Regions from separate parts of the Cupriavidus sp. FW305-26 genome, predicted to be linked through region 2. Evidence: predicted binding sites of a transcription regulator. Region 2 holds the regulator's gene; each other region holds the start of a gene.

Region 1 (3,978 bases), on a different contig from region 2:
TACGGGTCCTGGCATTGCCGCGGAAGACCAGGCGCGCATCTTCGATCCGTTTGAACGCGCCACGCCGCATGACGATCGCGAAGGCATCGGCCTGGGCCTGGCCATTGTGCGCCTGCTGGCAGACCTGATGGGTGGAGACATCCGCGTGCGCAGCGCACCGGGCCAAGGCAGCGAGTTCTCCGTGCGGCTCTATCTCCCGACCGTGGCCGCGGCGGTGACGTGCCCGCAGCGGGCGCCCGCGCCGCCAATGCCGGCGGGAGCGCGCGTGCTGATCGTCGACGACCGCAGGGCCCATCGGGCGGTGCTGCGCGGCTTCCTGGCGCCGCACGGGCTGGCCGTGCATGAGGCGGGGGATGGCGCCGGCGTGCTCCCGGCGCTGTGCCAGTGGCGTCCGCACCTGGTGCTGCTCGACCTGAACCTGCCCGATGCATCGGGTTGGGACCTGTGCCGCCAGATCCGCGCCGAAGCCAATGCGCCGCAAGTGGTGATCGTCTCCGCCAACGCGCACGAAAACACGGAAGAAGCGCGCGCGCTGCACGGCTATCTGGGATTCGTCAGCAAGCCGGTGCGTGAGCGCGAACTGGTCGAGATGGTCCGACGCGCGCTGACGCAGCCGCAGCCTGCGCTCACCCCGGCGCCGGACCTGTTGCGTGAGCTGCTGCAACTGGGCGCCACCGGCCGGCTGCGCGCGCTGGAGGCCCAGCTTTCAGAACTGGCGGAAGGCGGCGGCGCCGTGGCCACGTGGGCACTGCAGATGCTGGCGCTCGCGCGGACCGATGGCACTGCCCTGACCGCATCACTTGGCGAGGCGCTCCATGCATCCCGAACCTGACACCTTTCGCCCGTTGCCGACGATCGAGACCCGCGTACTGGTGGTCGACGACGATGCCGACGCGTGCGGCTTCCTGACGCGCGCGCTGGGTGGCGAAGCCATGCTGGTCCACACCGCCGCGAACGGCAACGCGGCACTGGATGCGCTGACGTCCTTCGCGCCGGATGCGGTGCTGCTGGACGTGGACATGCCGGGCATGGACGGCTTTGCCGCCTGCACGGCGCTGCTGGACCGCCACGCGGACCTGCCGGTGATCTTCATGACCGGACTTGGCGATACCGGTCATATCGTGCGCGGTTTCGAAGTCGGCGCATGCGACTACGTGACCAAACCGGTGGCGATTGCCGAGGTGGTGGCGCGCGTGCGGTCTCATGCGGGCAAGGCACGGCTGGCGCGCAGCGCACGGGAGGCCGTATTCGGCAGCACGGTGCCGATGCTCGCGGCCGGCATCGACGGCCGGCTCCTGTGGATAAACGGCAGCGCGTCAGCCTTGCTGCAGGCCCAGGGATGGCCGGTAGCGATTGCCGGCGCGGTACTGCCTCCCGCGCTGCGCGACGCGGTGTTCCGCCTCTGCAGCGAAGCGGAAACTGGCGCTGATAGTCTTCACCTGCGCCGGTTGACAGGCGAGGCGGGCGACGTGGTCGTGGTGGAACTGTCGTGCAGCGGTCTGGCCCCGGCCGGCCCGGCCCTGACACTGCGCGAGGCCGAGGTGATGGCCTGGGTGGCGCGCGGCAAGACCAATCGCGATATCGCCGACATCCTCGGCATGAGCCCGCGCACGGTGAACAAGCACCTGGAACACATCTACGAGAAGCTCGGCGTGGAAACGCGAACGGCGGCAGTCGCCGCCACCCGGCGCAACTTGAGGACGGCGTGACGTGCCGTGCGCCAATGCAAGAAGGGCCGGCGTTGCCGGCCCTTCTTGCCAGTCGGATCCCGATCAGAAGCGGTAACCCACCCCCATGCTGAACAGCCACGGATCCAGGTTCACCTTGGATACCTTGACATCCCCCGCCTTCACATCGCTCGACAGCCAGATCTTCTTGATGTCGGCGTTGAGAAACCAGTTTTTGGTCAGCTTGTAGTCCATGCCGATCTGCAGCGCGGGACCGACGCTCCAGCTATCGAGCTGCAGCGAGTTGTTGGCGATGTCCGCGCCCCAGATGCGGGTGAAGTTCAGGCCCGCGCCGATATACGGGCGGAAGGTGCCGTTGGGGATGAAGTGGTACTGCACCAGCAGCGTCGGCGGCAGATGCTTGAAGGTGCCGACCTTGTTGCCGTCCAGGTAGACGTCCTGCTTCTGCGGCACTGTCAGCACCAGTTCGGCGGCGATGTTCGGCGTGAAGAAGTAGGTGACGTCGAACTCGGGAATCCACTTGTTGTTGACCGTGATGCGGTCCGACGGGCCGACGCCGCCGACGGGGTCGGAGCTGTTGGCCATGTCGAGATAGGTGCCGCGCAGGCGCACCATCCAGTTGCCCTGGGCATCGTCCGCGGCGGCGGCAGGGGTGGCGAAGGCGCCGAGCATGGCGCAGGCGGCGATGGCGGAACAGGTGACCCGGGTGCGGAGAGAGAGTGTTTTCATGAGGTTCTGCTTGGTCTGGTATCAAATCCGGACCCAGTTTGGCCGAGCAGGCCGGGTTGGGCTTTGACCCAAGACAAGTAGAAGGGAACGTGGGCTGGCTGCGTCGCGCAGGCGCTACAGCGAGGAAGGCGCCGTGGTGTGCCAGCTGCGCCGACGCTTCTAAACACATGCGGAATTATTCGTGGCGCGGTGCGATGCTGCCCCTTACGCTGTGCGAAAGATCCGAGCACGCATGCAGCGTGTGCGGATCGGCACCGAGCATGTCGTGGGCGTCCGCAAGGGCGTCTTTCCGGGTGTGCCCCGTGGGGGCGGGGCACACCGGTTTTCTTGCGGCGGCTTGCGGTGTCAGGCGTCGGCGGCCTCGGCGGACTGCGGGGCCTGCGCCGCGCCAAAGCCGGCCTGCAGGTGCCGGTTCACGCCCGAGATCACCGCGCGCAGCGATGCCGTGACCAGGTTGGCGTCGATGCCGGCGCCGAACCCCGTCGGCGAATCGCCCACGCGCACTTCCACGTAGCAGGCCGCGCGTGCATCCGCGCCGGCGCTCATCGCATGCTCGTGGTAATCCATCACGCGTACCGGCAAGTCCAGCGCATTGACGAAGGCATCGATGGGCCCGTTGCCGGTGCCGCGCACGCTGCACGGCTTGCCGTCGCGCACCATCTGCACTTCGATCTCCGTGGCGCCGCCGCTGTCAGACACCAGCTGGTGCGATACATAGTGCAGCGGTGTCTGCTGCGCGAGGTACTCGCGCTGGAACAAACCATGAAGATCATCGGCACTCGCCTCGAGCCCGGTGTCGTCGGTCATGGCCTGCACCGCGCGGCTGAATTCGATCTGCAGGCGGCGCGGCATGTAGATGCCATGCACCTGCTCCAGCAGGTAGGCCATGCCGCCCTTGCCGGACTGGCTGTTGACGCGGATCACCGCGTCATAGCTGCGGCCCAGGTCGGCCGGGTCGATCGGCAGGTAGGGCACTTCCCAGATGCCGTCCGGCTGCTGCTGTGCAAAGCCCTTGCGGATCGCATCCTGGTGCGAGCCCGAGAACGCGGTGAATACCAGGTCGCCCACATACGGGTGGCGCGGATGCACCGGCAGCTGGTTGCAGTGCTCAACGCACTGGCGCACCGCGTCGATATCGGAGAAGTCCAGCCCGGGTGCCACGCCCTGCGTATAGAGGTTGAGCGCCAGCGTCACCAGGTCGACATTGCCGGTGCGCTCGCCGTTGCCGAACAGGCAGCCTTCGACGCGGTCCGCGCCCGCCATCAGCGCCAGCTCCGCGGCGGCCACCGCGGTGCCGCGGTCGTTGTGCGGGTGCACTGACAGCGCGATGTGTTCGCGCCGTGCCAGGCGGCGGTGCATCCATTCGACCTGGTCGGCGAACACGTTGGGCGTGCTGCATTCGACCGTGGTCGGCAGGTTCAGGATCATGGGCCGGTCCGGGCCGGCCTGCCAGGCGGCAGAGACGGCGTCGCTGACTTCCAGCGAGAAGTCGAGCTCGGCCAGGCTGAAAGTCTCGGGCGAATATTCATAGGCCCATGCCGTGCCAGGCATGGCATCGGTC
Region 2 (3,978 bases):
CAGTGTTTCCATCACCGCGCGCGAATATTTTGGCGGCTTTTCTGGATTCAGCCGATCCAGGTATTCACGCATTTCCGGCCGGCTCTGGAAGCGCCAGCCGCTGGCCAGGGCCACCAGTTCCACGCCGCGCGGCCGCCAGTCCTGGCGCAGTTCATCAAGCAGCACGCGGATGGTGTCTGCGCCGACGTCGTCGTCAAACAGCCGCCGCAGATCATTGACGCGCAACGGTTCCTGCGCGCAGATCAGCGCCGTCTCGAGGACGATCTTCGCCTCTTGGGTATTCATGTTGATGGTGTGCAGCCTGTCTTTGCACCTGCTCCCGGACGGATCCGGGGCACCGGAGATTTTGGATACAGCGGTGCGAAAGCCACCGCCATCTCATTGCGCAGCTAGCCGGATACCTGCTGCATCCAAGCCGTGCACTTCCCTATCTTTGCATCGAGTTGCCGGGCGTTCCGGCAGGAGATCGTTCGCATGCCGTTATGGGCCAGCCAGCGAACCTCTTGCGTAGCGCGTCCGCACATACCGGACGTCGCTGTCAGCGAACTGAAGGCCTCGGACGCAAGAAAAACGGGTATCGGGAGCAAGGCCGGCATCGCCAACACCGCAGTGCCAGCCGGACTTTTGAACCAGATCTTTTGAACCGGATGGACTGTGGGGACGGGACGGGCATCGAAAACCTTCCGCTTCCCCTGCCCTGAACTCACCTTCTGGTATGAAGGCCGCCTGGCGCTGCTCGCCCGCTGCTTACCGCGGCTCACAAGACACCGCGCGATACCGCAATGTTGGCGATTGTATGGCATTCCCGCCCCCGCCTGCAACCATCATCCGTTGCCGGCGCAGCGCCGGCGCCTCAGAACACCAGGCAGAATCCATGCTCGGCCAGCGAATGTGGCAACAGCACCGCTCGCGCAATGCCAAGGCCGCCGAACGCCATTACCGCCAGGCCGGCCCCCAGGCGCACGCCGGGACGTCGCGACAGCGTACGCAAATAGCCTGACAGGCCGGAGAGCACCAGCAGGTTAGGCAGTGTGCCGAGCCCGAACACGCCCATCACGAGTGCGCCGGACGCCGCATTGCCCGCCAGCAGCGCGAGCGTGAGCGCCCCATAGACCATGCCGCACGGCACCAGCCCCCACGCCAGGCCCACGCCGTATCGCCGCGTCAGGCCGCCGCGTGCGCGCACAAAGGACGGCATGCCGCGTGCCACGCCACCCAGCCGGCGCGCCACCGCTGCGCTGGCACGCGACGCCAGCCGCTCCAGCCAGTCGACGGTAAACGTGTTGCCGCGCAGCAACCGCCAGCCCGACCACAGCAGCATGACGCTGCCCGCGCCGAACAGCCAGCGCTGCACCGGCAGATAGTCCTGTTTCCACGCCGAAGCACCGACCGCGCCTAGCGCGGCCCCAAGCAGCATATAGGTCGAGATCCGGCCTAGGTGCATTATCAGCAACTCGCCGAGCCAGGCGGCACGGCTGGGCACCAGACTGATCGTCGCCGCCGCGCCGTGACGCTGCTCCACGGCCAGCGCCACGCCGCCGCACATGGCGGCGCAGTGGACCCCGCCCAGCAAAGCCAGCAGAAAAACGCTGATCAGTACGCCAAGTGTCAATTCTCACTCCCTACCACATCACATCGCACGGTAAAATGCCGTTATCGCGCCCTCGCTGCCATTTCTAGCAGGTTCCAATTGCTCACCTCCATTCCCATTACCGAGATGTCACCACGCTGCTCCACCTGTGCGATGGGGCAGCTGTGCCTTCCGGTCGGCATGTCGCAGCAAGACCTCGCCAAGATGGACACGCTGGTTCAGGAACGCATCCGTGTGCACAAGGGTGAAACCCTGTATCGCATGGGCGATCCACTCACCGCGGTCTATGCCGTGCGCTTTGGCACGCTCAAGACCCACGTCACCACTGAAGACGGCCGCTCGCAGATTACCGGCTTCCACCTGCCCGGCGAAATTGTCGGTCTCGACGGGCTGGGCGAGATGCAGCATGCCTCCGATGCCGCCGCGCTGGAGGACACGGAAGTCTGCGTGGTCCGCATGAGCGAGTTGCAGTCCCTGTCGGCAGACCTGCCGTCGCTGCAGCAGCAGTTCCTGCGCCTGATGGGCAAGGAAATCACGCATGACCAACTGATGCTGGTCACGCTGGGCTCGATGCGCGCCGAGGAACGGCTTGCCGCCTTCCTGATCAACCTCTCTGAGCGCCTGTCGGCACGCGGCTATTCGGCGTCCGAGTTCGTGATGCGCATGAGCCGCGAAGAGATCGGCAGCTACCTGGGCCTGAAGCTCGAAACCGTCAGCCGCCTGTTCTCCCGCTTTGCCGAAGCCGGCCTGATCCAGATTCGCCAGCGCCACGTCAAGCTCGTGGACATCGACGGCATCAAGCAGCTCTACAGCCGCTCCTGCTAAGCGGCCAAGGCGCTGCCAGGCACCGCATGCGGACATGGCAGCGCAGACCTCACACCGATCCGCTTATTCCAGTTCGTCGGTATCGCTGAGCCGCGTCGGCATGGTGTAGAGCGTCAGTCCGCTGGACAACGCGCAGAACACCCAGGCCATCAGGAAGCCAACGGTGTAGACCGATTCGCGGGACGCTTCGATCGGCTGGCCGAAGAAGTTCAGGTCACCGGGATCCACCACCGAAAACACCGTCGCGGTCGCGAACCCGGCCATCAGGAACGCCGGCCAGAGTACCCACATCAGCCAGCGCAACCTCATGGCTGCCTCACAGCGGCAGCCTTGGGCGGCGCGGCGTCGGCCTTCTCGACCACCAGGCCATGGCGCGTTGCACCCTGCACCGGCATGTCCGGATGCGTGGATGCCAGCCAGATCGTCACGCCACACGCCACCATCGCCACCAGCGGGCCGCTCATCAACAGCCACGGCCACGGCTCCTTCCACCACGGATTGCCTTGCTGACTCATCTTGCCCCCTTCATCTTGACGACCTAGCTTCACAAATCGCGCGGCACGATGAAACTGGTGGATTGCCGGATTTCGGCATGCCCCCGCTCCGTGCCTTCGCTCGTCACCGTCACGTTGATCTTGTGCGTGCCCTGCGCCGCGGCCTCGATCGGCACGCGGATCCGGATCGGCAGCAACCGGTTGGACGTCGGCGCCAGCGATTCGGCCTGCTTGTCGTATTCCACGGTCAGGTTCTTCAGTTCGTCGCTGTCGGCGCGCACGCTGATCTGCATCGGCGCTTCGGTGGTGTTGATCAGCTGCAGGCGATAGACATTCTCGATCCAGCGGCCTTCCACTTCACGGCCGAGCGCACCACGGTCGCGGATGATGTCGACCTTCAGCGGCGTGCGCAGCGCGATCGAAGCCATGAACCCGGCCAGCAACGCCACCCAGATCACGGAATAAATGACCACGCGCGGGCGCAGCAGGCGCTTGCGTGATGCCGCCGCGGACAAGCCCTTGCGCATCGCGTTTTCCGAGGTGTACCGGATCAGGCCGCGCGGATATTCCATCTTGTCCATGACCTGGTCGCAGGCGTCGATGCAGGCGCCGCAGCCGATGCACTCGTACTGCAGGCCGTCGCGGATATCGATGCCCGTCGGGCACACCTGCACGCAGATGCTGCAGTTGACGCAGTCGCCAAGCCCCGCCTTGTGGTGGTCGGTCTTGCGCGACCGACTTCCGCGCGGCTCGCCGCGGCCGACGTCGTAGGTCACGACATAGGTATCGCGATCCACCATCACGCTCTGGAAACGCGCATACGGGCACATGTACTTGCACACCTGCTCGCGCATGAAGCCCGCATTGCCCCAGGTGGCGAACGCGTAGAACAGCATCCAGAACGACTGCCACGGCCCCAGCGACAGGCTGAGCACCTCGCCGCCCAGTTCGCGGATCGGTGCGAAATAGCCGATGAAGGTAAAGCCGGTCCAGAGCGCAATCAGCACCCACAGGAAGTGCTTGGTCGCCTTGAGACGGAACTTGCGCAGGCTCCACGGATCGCCATCG
Region 3 (3,978 bases), on a different contig from region 2:
CCCCGTGCTGCTCGTTCGGCAGCAGTCGCGCGGCGATACGCCCTGACCGTTCGGTTCCGGCCTGCGAAAACCCCAATAATTCTTGCGGAGTGACGCAAATGCAGGTTTCAAGAAGCCTTGGCCTCGGCCTGTCGTCGCTGGCGATTGCCGTTGCGGCGGCGGGTTGCGCCACTCGCGCCGCGCCCGCTGGCGTGCAGATCATGGAGCAGCACGGCGTTTCCTACGTATCGGGTGGAGACGATGAGGCGGGCATGCAAAGCATGCTGGCCATCGCCGCGCGTTTCAATGTACGGCTGACGATGGTGGATGCCGGGCGCGGGAAGCCGCTGGGCGGTGCCACGGTGGTCGTGGCCAGCCAGGAGGGCCGCCCCGTGCTGCACACTACGGCTAGCGGGCCGCTGTTCTATATGCGACTCAGGCCGGGTGCCTATCGGCTCGCGGTCGGCTACCAGGGGCGGGACCAGATGCGCGACATCGTCGTCGCTGGCGAGCCGCTCGAGGTGACGTTCCGGCTGCCGGTCAATACGCTCGAGGACGACTGGCTGCTCTGCGCCACGACACCCTGTCCGCGTCGCTGAGCCTGCCGCTCGGACGTGTCGCCGCGGGCACGACACCGCGCAAGCAAGTTCGCGGCGGTTCAGGGACGATCCCGCGAAAGAGAAGCGACGGAACTGGAAGGGGAAGAAGAAGCGCTCAGGCTTCGTTCGGGGACAAGCACGCGAGCCGCTCGGCGTGGGCAGGCCTGAATCCGCGAGCCGCAACCCCTGCGCGAAGACTGCCGATGCGCGCGCGACCAGCGGCGGTTGGAGCGCGGTACCGCGGCTTTGACACGTATCAACAGCAGTTGCGCCGGTTGCCCTACGCTGCATTTAACCAGTCCAGACCCGAGTCGCCACAGGCTCCCATCGCCGGAGAAACCGCTATGTACCAGCGCATCCTTGTCGCCATGGACGGCGGCGCCGCATCGGAACTTGCCCTGGAACAGGCCATGATCATCGCGCGCGCCGCCAACGCCGAAGTGGAGGTGGTCCATGTGGTCGATGACCGCAGCCCGTTTCTGGATGCCAGCAATCTGGATCCGGTGAGATTGATAGAGGACCTCACGACGGCGGGGCAAAGCGTTCTCGCTGCCGCCGCCGGCCGGCTTGCCGCAGCGGGTATTCGCCACGTAACGCGGCTGCTCGGTAAGCCTATGGTCGAGGGCGACGTTGCTGCCACGATCGCTGCCGAAGCCAATGGCTGGGGCGCTGATCTGGTTGTGATGGGTACGCACGGCCGCCGGGGAGTGCGGCGACTCGTCATGGGCAGCGTCGCGCGAAGCGTGATCAACCTGGCCGTCGCGCCCGTCCTGCTTCTCCGCGCCGAGGAAGCGTAAGCAGGCGAACAGATTTTGGAGGGCATTACGCCAGAGAGCTATGCATACGATCGACTTTTCCGGCGAGACGCCGGATTACTGCCCGACCGGGCCAAGCCTGCGGTGTGCCGTGAAGGTGGATGGCACACCGGCGACCTATGAGATCACTGCCGAGGCGCTTGAGGATCATTTCGGCGCACGCTCGTACCGCAGTGAAGATTTGCTGCCGGCATTCATGAGCAACCGCCAGGACATTGAACGCGTCGCGGGAGCGCTGTTCGAGATGACAGGTGCGCGGCACATCGTGCTGCACAGCGGCCATTTTCGCTTCGCGGTGTGAGGCGCACGTCCTGGCCGGCGGCAGCCGCCACCGGGCGGTGCGCGTCCTTACAAGGAGCTACCCATGAAGAATCGCTTGCAGTCATGCACGCCGGAGAAACGGCCAGGATGGCGCAGGCTTGCCGCCTGCGCGTTGGTGCCGCTATGCACAGCGTGTACCGCCGTACCGGACCTGCTGCGGCCGCCGAAGCCACGCACCGCCGCGCTGGCGGCAGGCAGCCTGGGCCAACTCGTACCTGGTGCCAGCGGTATTGCCTGTAGCGCGGACACGAAGACGGCTTGATGCACGACAAATCCGGGGCGGGGTGGCGATATAGATTCAAGAAAAGCTCCGTCCGGGGCTGCCTGATGGAGTCAATCCATGGACTACGCAACGATCCTGGTTCATCTCGATGCCGGCCGCCGCGTGTACGACCGGCTGCACCTCGCCACCCGGCTGGCGCTGGAGTTTCATTCCACGCTGGTTGGCCTGCTAGCCGTCGGCAAGCCGGATCCCACTGCCGTGCGCTACCTGGTGGACGGTGACCGCAATCTTGCCTCTTACACCGAATGGCGGCATCAGGTCGGCGAGCGGGCCCGTCACGCCCTGATGGGCGCAACGGACGAGGTAACCGTCATTACGGAATGGCGGGCGCCGGACTGGGCCACGGCGGCAACGGTCCAGGCAGAGGCGCATCGGGCGGATCTTGTCATCCTCGGACAGCACGATCCCACTGATGAAGCCGCCTACGCCGAGCCCGGCTTTGTTGAATCCATTGTGCTGGGATGCGGGCGGCCGGTGCTGGTGGTTCCGTATGCGGGCCGGTTCCCGAGCGTTGGCAAGAACATCATGGTGGCGTGGAACGGCAGCCGCGAGTCGGCGCGGGCCATCCGCGATGCGCTCCCGCTCCTGCAGCGCGCGGGCACTGTGGAGGTGGTCTCGTGGACACCGTCTGGGCTTCTGAAGGGGACATGGGTTTCGCCGCCTCAGCATGCCGTGGACTGGCTGGGTCGGCATGGCGTGGCGGTGCAGCTTTGCACGTTTGGAGCGGAAGACGGCGAAGACGTCGGCCAGATGTTACTCTCACACGCCGCGGACCGAAATGCTGACCTGATCGTCATGGGGGCCTACGGGCACAGCCGGGTGCACGAGCTGGTCCTTGGCGGTGTCACCCGCACGTTGCTTGAGTCGATGACAGTGCCGGTCCTGATGTCGCACTGATATTGCCGCAACGCCTCGGCGATGCGATGAAGTGAGGTGCGGTGCGGTTCGGCTGCTGCCAGGGAGCGGGATGTGGGACACAACCGAACACTCCACCAGCTTGCGCGGGGTTTCTGGAATGAGTTCCTTAGGCGTCGGCCGGTATTTCCCGTGTCCGACGGCATGTTTCCATTCGATCCGGCTACCCGAAAGTTTGCCCGCTCGCAAGGTTGCCAGGCGCAGCACAGTGAACAAGAGGCTAGGGTTCCAGCACGTAGGTACCAGGAGCGTCCGCGAGCCCCTGGCCCGGCGCCTGTCGCGTGCAGCGCGCTGTCGAGTGGGCCACTAGCCAGTCATGCCACGCCGGCCACCAGGAACCGTCGCGGTACACAGCTACGTTGAGGAATTGCTCCGGGCTCAGGTAGGGCGCGGCGGGCAATCGCGTATGCACATGGTAGCGCCGGCCCGGGTGGCCCGGCTCGGACACGATGCCTGCGTTGTGGCCGCCCGAGGTCAGCAAGAAGGTCAGTTCAGCCTTGGTCAGTAAGTGCAGCTTGTACACGGAGCGCCAGGGCGAGACGTGGTCGTGTTCGGTGCCAACCACGAAAAGCGGGAGGTCGAGGTCCGACAGGGCGACGGGCTGTCCGCCCACGCACAGCTTGCCGGTGGCCAGCTCATTGCCCAGGAACAGCTTGTGCAGGCATTCCGAATGCAGGCGGTAAGGCAAGCGGGTGGTGTCGCGGTTCCAGGAGACCAGATCGTTGGCGCGCAAACGTTGGCCGAGCAAATACTCGCTCATTACGCGCGACCAGATCAGGTCCTGGGCGTTCAGCATCTGAAAGGCAGACTTCATCTGAGGCCCGTCCAGATATCCCTGACTCCACATGAGGGCGTCGAGCGTGGCGAGCGAGCTCTTGTCGATGAACAGGCCCAGTTCGCCCGGATCATGGAAATCGGTCTCTGCCGCAAAGAGCGTCATGCTGGCCAGTGGCCCGCCGGCGGCGTCGCGGGCGAGCATGGCGGCACCCGTGGCAAGCAGGGTGCCGCCCAGGCAATACCCGGCGGCGTGGACGTGCGCGCCGTCGCAGCGCGCGTGCACGGTGTT
Region 4 (3,978 bases), on a different contig from region 2:
CCTACCTGTACGACAGCTTCGACGAACGGCAGGCGCAGTCGCGCTGGACCAACACGCTGGAATTCCTGGACTGGCTCAAGCGCAAGGGCACCAAGCCCGAAGGCGCCGAGGGCGAGGAAGCCACCGGTTTCGACAATGCCGACGGCTTCGGCAGCGAAGGCAAGAACCTGCTGGAGCTGACCCAGACCGTGGCGCTGATGAGCATGCTGGAAGGCCGCGAGGAAGATCCCGACGCGGTGCGGCTGTCCACGCTGCATGCGTCCAAGGGGCTGGAGTATCCGCACGTGTTCCTGGTCGGTGTGGAGGAGGGCATCCTGCCGCACTGCCGCGAAGACGAGGACATGAGCGACGAGAAGATCGAGGAAGAGCGGCGGCTGATGTATGTCGGCATCACCCGCGCCCAGCGCAGCCTGCATGTCAGCTGGTGCAAGAAGCGCAAGCGTGCGCGCGAAACCTACTCGTGCCAGCCTTCGCGCTTTATCGGCGAGATGAAGCTGGAGGAGGCGCCTGCGCCGGTGGATGAAACCCCGGCGATGAGCCCCAAGGACCGGCTCGGCGCGCTCAAGGCACTGCTGGGAACCGGCGGCAAGACGGCCCCGGGCTGAACGGGGCGCTACAGTCCCGATACAAAGGCATACCAGGCTGACAAGACGCCGGGTGCAGGCATACCTGGTATGGCGGCTGTGCTGCTCGAGCCGTTCTACTGCGTCGAATCCTCGCGCAGCCGCGCCACCGGCGGGGTCGGCATGGGGTTGTCGATCGCGGCCGACATTGCCGCGCGCCATGGCGGCGAGCTGACCCTGAGCAACCGCCCCGAAGGCGGCCTGCCCGCGCGCCTGTCCCTACCGCGCGGCTGACGCCGCCAGCGTGACGTACTGCGAGCCGCGCTGCCCGTGCGTGAAGTCGAGCGGGAAATCGCCCACGTCCACGCGCCCCTGCAGTGCCCGCCGCATCTCGGCCGCGCCGCTGCCGCGCAGGCCGGCCAGCGCGCGCGCCAGCCATGCCGCGCCGATATAGCCGGCCAGCGTGGCCGGCGACGGCGGCTCATCCAGGTATTGCTTCATGCGCGCCACGTGTTCCTTCACCACCCGCAGCGTGGCCTGTTGCGGCCCGGGCGCGACCTGGGTCAGCACCATGCCGCCGTTGTAGCCAGCGCCCAGGATTTCGCGCGCGGCGGTGGCGCTGACCGACGACAGCCCGACCAGGAAACCGTACCAGCCCTGCACCGCCAGCGCGCGGCCCAGTCCGGCGTAGGCGAGGGTATCGCCCGCCACGATCACCGCGCCCGGGCGGGTGGCGGCGATGCGCCGGGCGGCGGCCTCGGGATTGGCGTCGAGCGGCACCGCGCGCGTCCCGGTCTGCGCCTCCAGCCGGGCCAGCGACGGGGCGGCGAAGTCCGGCGCCAGGGCCAGCGCGATGCTGGTCATGCCGTAGCTGCGCAGCTGGCGTACCGCCGCGTCCAGTTCGGCCTGGTAGTCGGCACGGGTGAACCAGACGTTGTCGGCCGTCAGCGCAAGGCCCGACAGCGGCGCCACGATCTGCACGCCGCGCCGGCCCAGCTCGGCCGATGCCGCCAGCGCCGGCAACAGCCGGTCGCCCGGGCCGAACAGCAGCTCGGCGCGGTCGGTATCGGCCAGCGACACCGCCTGCGCCAGCGCGCGGCGCGGGTCGGGATCGGCGTCGCGGACCACGTGCGCGATGCGCACCGGGCCGTTGCCGGCGTTGACGGCGTCGAACATGACCTTGGCCCCGGCCAGGTAGTCGCGCGCAAGGTCGGCTTGTGCGCCGCCGCGGTCGAGCAGGTGGCCGACCACGACCGTGCGACGCGCCTGCGACAGTGCTGGCCAGGCGGGCAGGGCCAGGGCCGCGCCGGCGGCGGCAAGCAGGCGGCGCCGGTGCCGGGCCGGTGCTGCCAGGAGCCTGCGCAGCGGTGGGTACGGCGGAAACATCGGAGTCTGGTCGGGAGTTGGCATTGCAGGGGGGCAGGTGACGCGCGGGCCGGCGGTGGCGCGCAGCGTATCCGCCGCACATGACACCAATGTGACGCCTGCCGCCCGCAGGGTCCAATGCCCGCGCTTGACGGCGGTCAACGCGCCGGCGGCGGTGCGGCCCTACGATGGGCCGTCATACACCCATACCCCCGCGCCCCCATGATCCCGTCTGCCATAACTTCCCCTGCGCCCGACCGCCGCGCGCTGTCCGACTTCCGTGCGCTGGCCGGCCGCATCGACGGCAACGGCCCGCGCTATACCTCGTACCCGACGGCCGACCGCTTCCACAACGGCCCCGACCTGTCGCTGTACCACGACGCACTGGCCGCCTGCCGCGCCGACGCGCCGGCGCCGCTGTCGCTGTACCTGCATATCCCGTTCTGCGAGAACATCTGCTACTACTGCGGCTGCAACAAGATCATCACGCGCGACCATGGCCGCAGCGCCCGCTACGTCAACTACCTGGGCCGCGAAATGGCGCTGGTGGCAGACCGGCTCGGGCCGCGCCGCCAGGTGCTGCAGTCGCACTGGGGCGGGGGCACGCCGACCTTCCTCGACCCCGGCGAGATGCGCCGCGTGATGGCGCTGCTGCATGAGCATTTCGAGCTGGCGGCCGAGGGCGAGCATTCGATCGAGATCGATCCGCGCCGCGTCGACCACGCCCGCATGGCGCTGCTGGCCGAACTGGGCTTCAACCGCGTCAGCCTGGGCGTGCAGGATTTCGATCCCGAGGTCCAGCAGGCCATCCATCGCATCCAGCCCTTCGAAGAGACCCGCGCCGTGGTGGATGCCGCACGCACGCTGGGTTTCCGCTCGGTCAGCCTGGACCTGATCTACGGCCTGCCGCACCAGACCGCGGCGCGCTTTGGCCGCACCATCGATCAGGTGCTGGCGCTGCGCCCCGACCGGCTCTCGGTCTATAGCTACGCGCACCTGCCGCATGTGTTCAAGCCGCAACGCCGCATCGATGAAAACGCCTTGCCGCCCGCCGGCGAGAAGCTCGACATCCTGGTCTCCACCATCGAGCGGCTGAGCGCCGAGGGCTACGTCTACATAGGTATGGACCATTTCGCGCTGCCCGACGACGACCTCGCCGTGGCCCAGCGCGAAGGGCGGCTGCAGCGCAACTTCCAGGGTTACTCAACGCATGCCGGCTACGACCAGGTCGGGCTCGGCATTTCCGCGATCGGCGCGATCGCGGGGCGCTACGTGCAGAATGCGCGCACGCTGGACGAGTACTACGGCGCGCTCGACCACGGCCGCCTGCCGCTGGCGCGCGGCGTGGCGATGAGCGCCGACGACCACCTGCGGCGCGAGATCATCGGCGCTCTGATGTGCAATGGAGTGCTCGATATCCCGGCGCTGGAAGCGCGCCACGGCATCCGCTTCGGCACGGCCTTTGCGCCGGAACTGGCCGACCTCGCCGCGCTGGGCGCGGACGGACTGGTGCAATGCGCGCCGGACCGCATCACCGTGACGCCGCTGGGCCGGCTGCTGGTGCGGCGCGTGGCGATGGTGTTCGACCGCTACCTGCGCGAAGACGCCGCGCGGCCAGCGTCCACGGGTGCCCAGGCCGTTGCCGCCAACGATGGCGCGCAGCCGGTGCGCTTCGTGCCGCGGGCGCGGTACTCGCGCGTGGTGTAGCGGCCGCGCAAGCGGTACGGACGAAAAAAAGCCCGCGCAATGTGCGCGGGCTTTTTGTTTGCAGCAGGCGGACTTACTTGGCGGCGTTGGCCATGTAGTCCGAGGCGGCGATCACGTCGGCGTCCGGGCCGGCGTAGCCACCCTTGGGCGGCATCACGCCCTTGCCCTTGAGCGCAAAGTTGTGGACCGCGTCCATGCCTTCCTTCAGGCGCGGCGCCCAGGCGGCCTTGTCGCCGAACTTGGGCGCACCGGCCACGCCGGCGGCGTGGCAGGCGGCGCAGACCTGCTCGTAGACCTTCTTGCCCACGTCGGCCGAGGCGGCCGGCGCAGCAGCGGGTGCGGC

The links. Region 2 encodes FNR, which switches genes on or off when oxygen is low (the NO sensors DNR and NnrR bind a similar motif). Its sites were predicted from a motif close to TTGATNNNNATCAA; they were not measured.
Region 1: the regulator FNR is predicted to act here: its motif matches at 2,481-2,494, upstream of AC3WQZ_RS13070 (OmpW/AlkL family protein).
Region 3: the regulator FNR is predicted to act here: its motif matches at 1,973-1,986, upstream of AC3WQZ_RS12250 (universal stress protein).
Region 4: the regulator FNR is predicted to act here: its motif matches at 2,077-2,090, upstream of hemN (oxygen-independent coproporphyrinogen III oxidase).

The regions. Positions count from the first base shown of each region.
Region 1 covers NZ_JBYTAH010000019.1:7,668-11,645, forward strand. The annotation lists gene AC3WQZ_RS13060 (hybrid sensor histidine kinase/response regulator) at 1-832, shown strand, start outside; gene AC3WQZ_RS13065 (response regulator transcription factor) at 816-1,709, shown strand; gene AC3WQZ_RS13070 (OmpW/AlkL family protein) at 1,773-2,417, opposite strand; gene leuA (2-isopropylmalate synthase) at 2,763-3,978, opposite strand, start outside.
Region 2 covers NZ_JBYTAH010000025.1:34,864-38,841, reverse strand. The annotation lists gene scpB (SMC-Scp complex subunit ScpB) at 1-285, opposite strand, end outside; gene AC3WQZ_RS15700 (sulfite exporter TauE/SafE family protein) at 854-1,612, opposite strand; gene fnr (fumarate/nitrate reduction transcriptional regulator Fnr) at 1,691-2,416, shown strand; gene AC3WQZ_RS15690 (hypothetical protein) at 2,480-2,725, opposite strand; gene AC3WQZ_RS15685 (membrane protein) at 2,722-2,931, opposite strand; gene ccoG (cytochrome c oxidase accessory protein CcoG) at 2,961-3,978, opposite strand, start outside.
Region 3 covers NZ_JBYTAH010000017.1:17,210-21,187, reverse strand. The annotation lists gene AC3WQZ_RS12270 (universal stress protein) at 1-46, shown strand, start outside; gene AC3WQZ_RS12265 (carboxypeptidase-like regulatory domain-containing protein) at 99-578, shown strand; gene AC3WQZ_RS12260 (universal stress protein) at 923-1,375, shown strand; gene AC3WQZ_RS12255 (DUF1488 family protein) at 1,416-1,694, shown strand; gene AC3WQZ_RS12250 (universal stress protein) at 2,055-2,894, shown strand; gene AC3WQZ_RS12245 (PHA/PHB synthase family protein) at 3,133-3,978, opposite strand, start outside.
Region 4 covers NZ_JBYTAH010000013.1:84,637-88,614, forward strand. The annotation lists gene AC3WQZ_RS10495 (UvrD-helicase domain-containing protein) at 1-605, shown strand, start outside; partial or broken gene AC3WQZ_RS10500 (ATP-binding protein) at 663-857, shown strand; gene AC3WQZ_RS10505 (ABC transporter substrate-binding protein) at 843-1,973, opposite strand; gene hemN (oxygen-independent coproporphyrinogen III oxidase) at 2,151-3,635, shown strand; gene AC3WQZ_RS10515 (c-type cytochrome) at 3,709-3,978, opposite strand, start outside.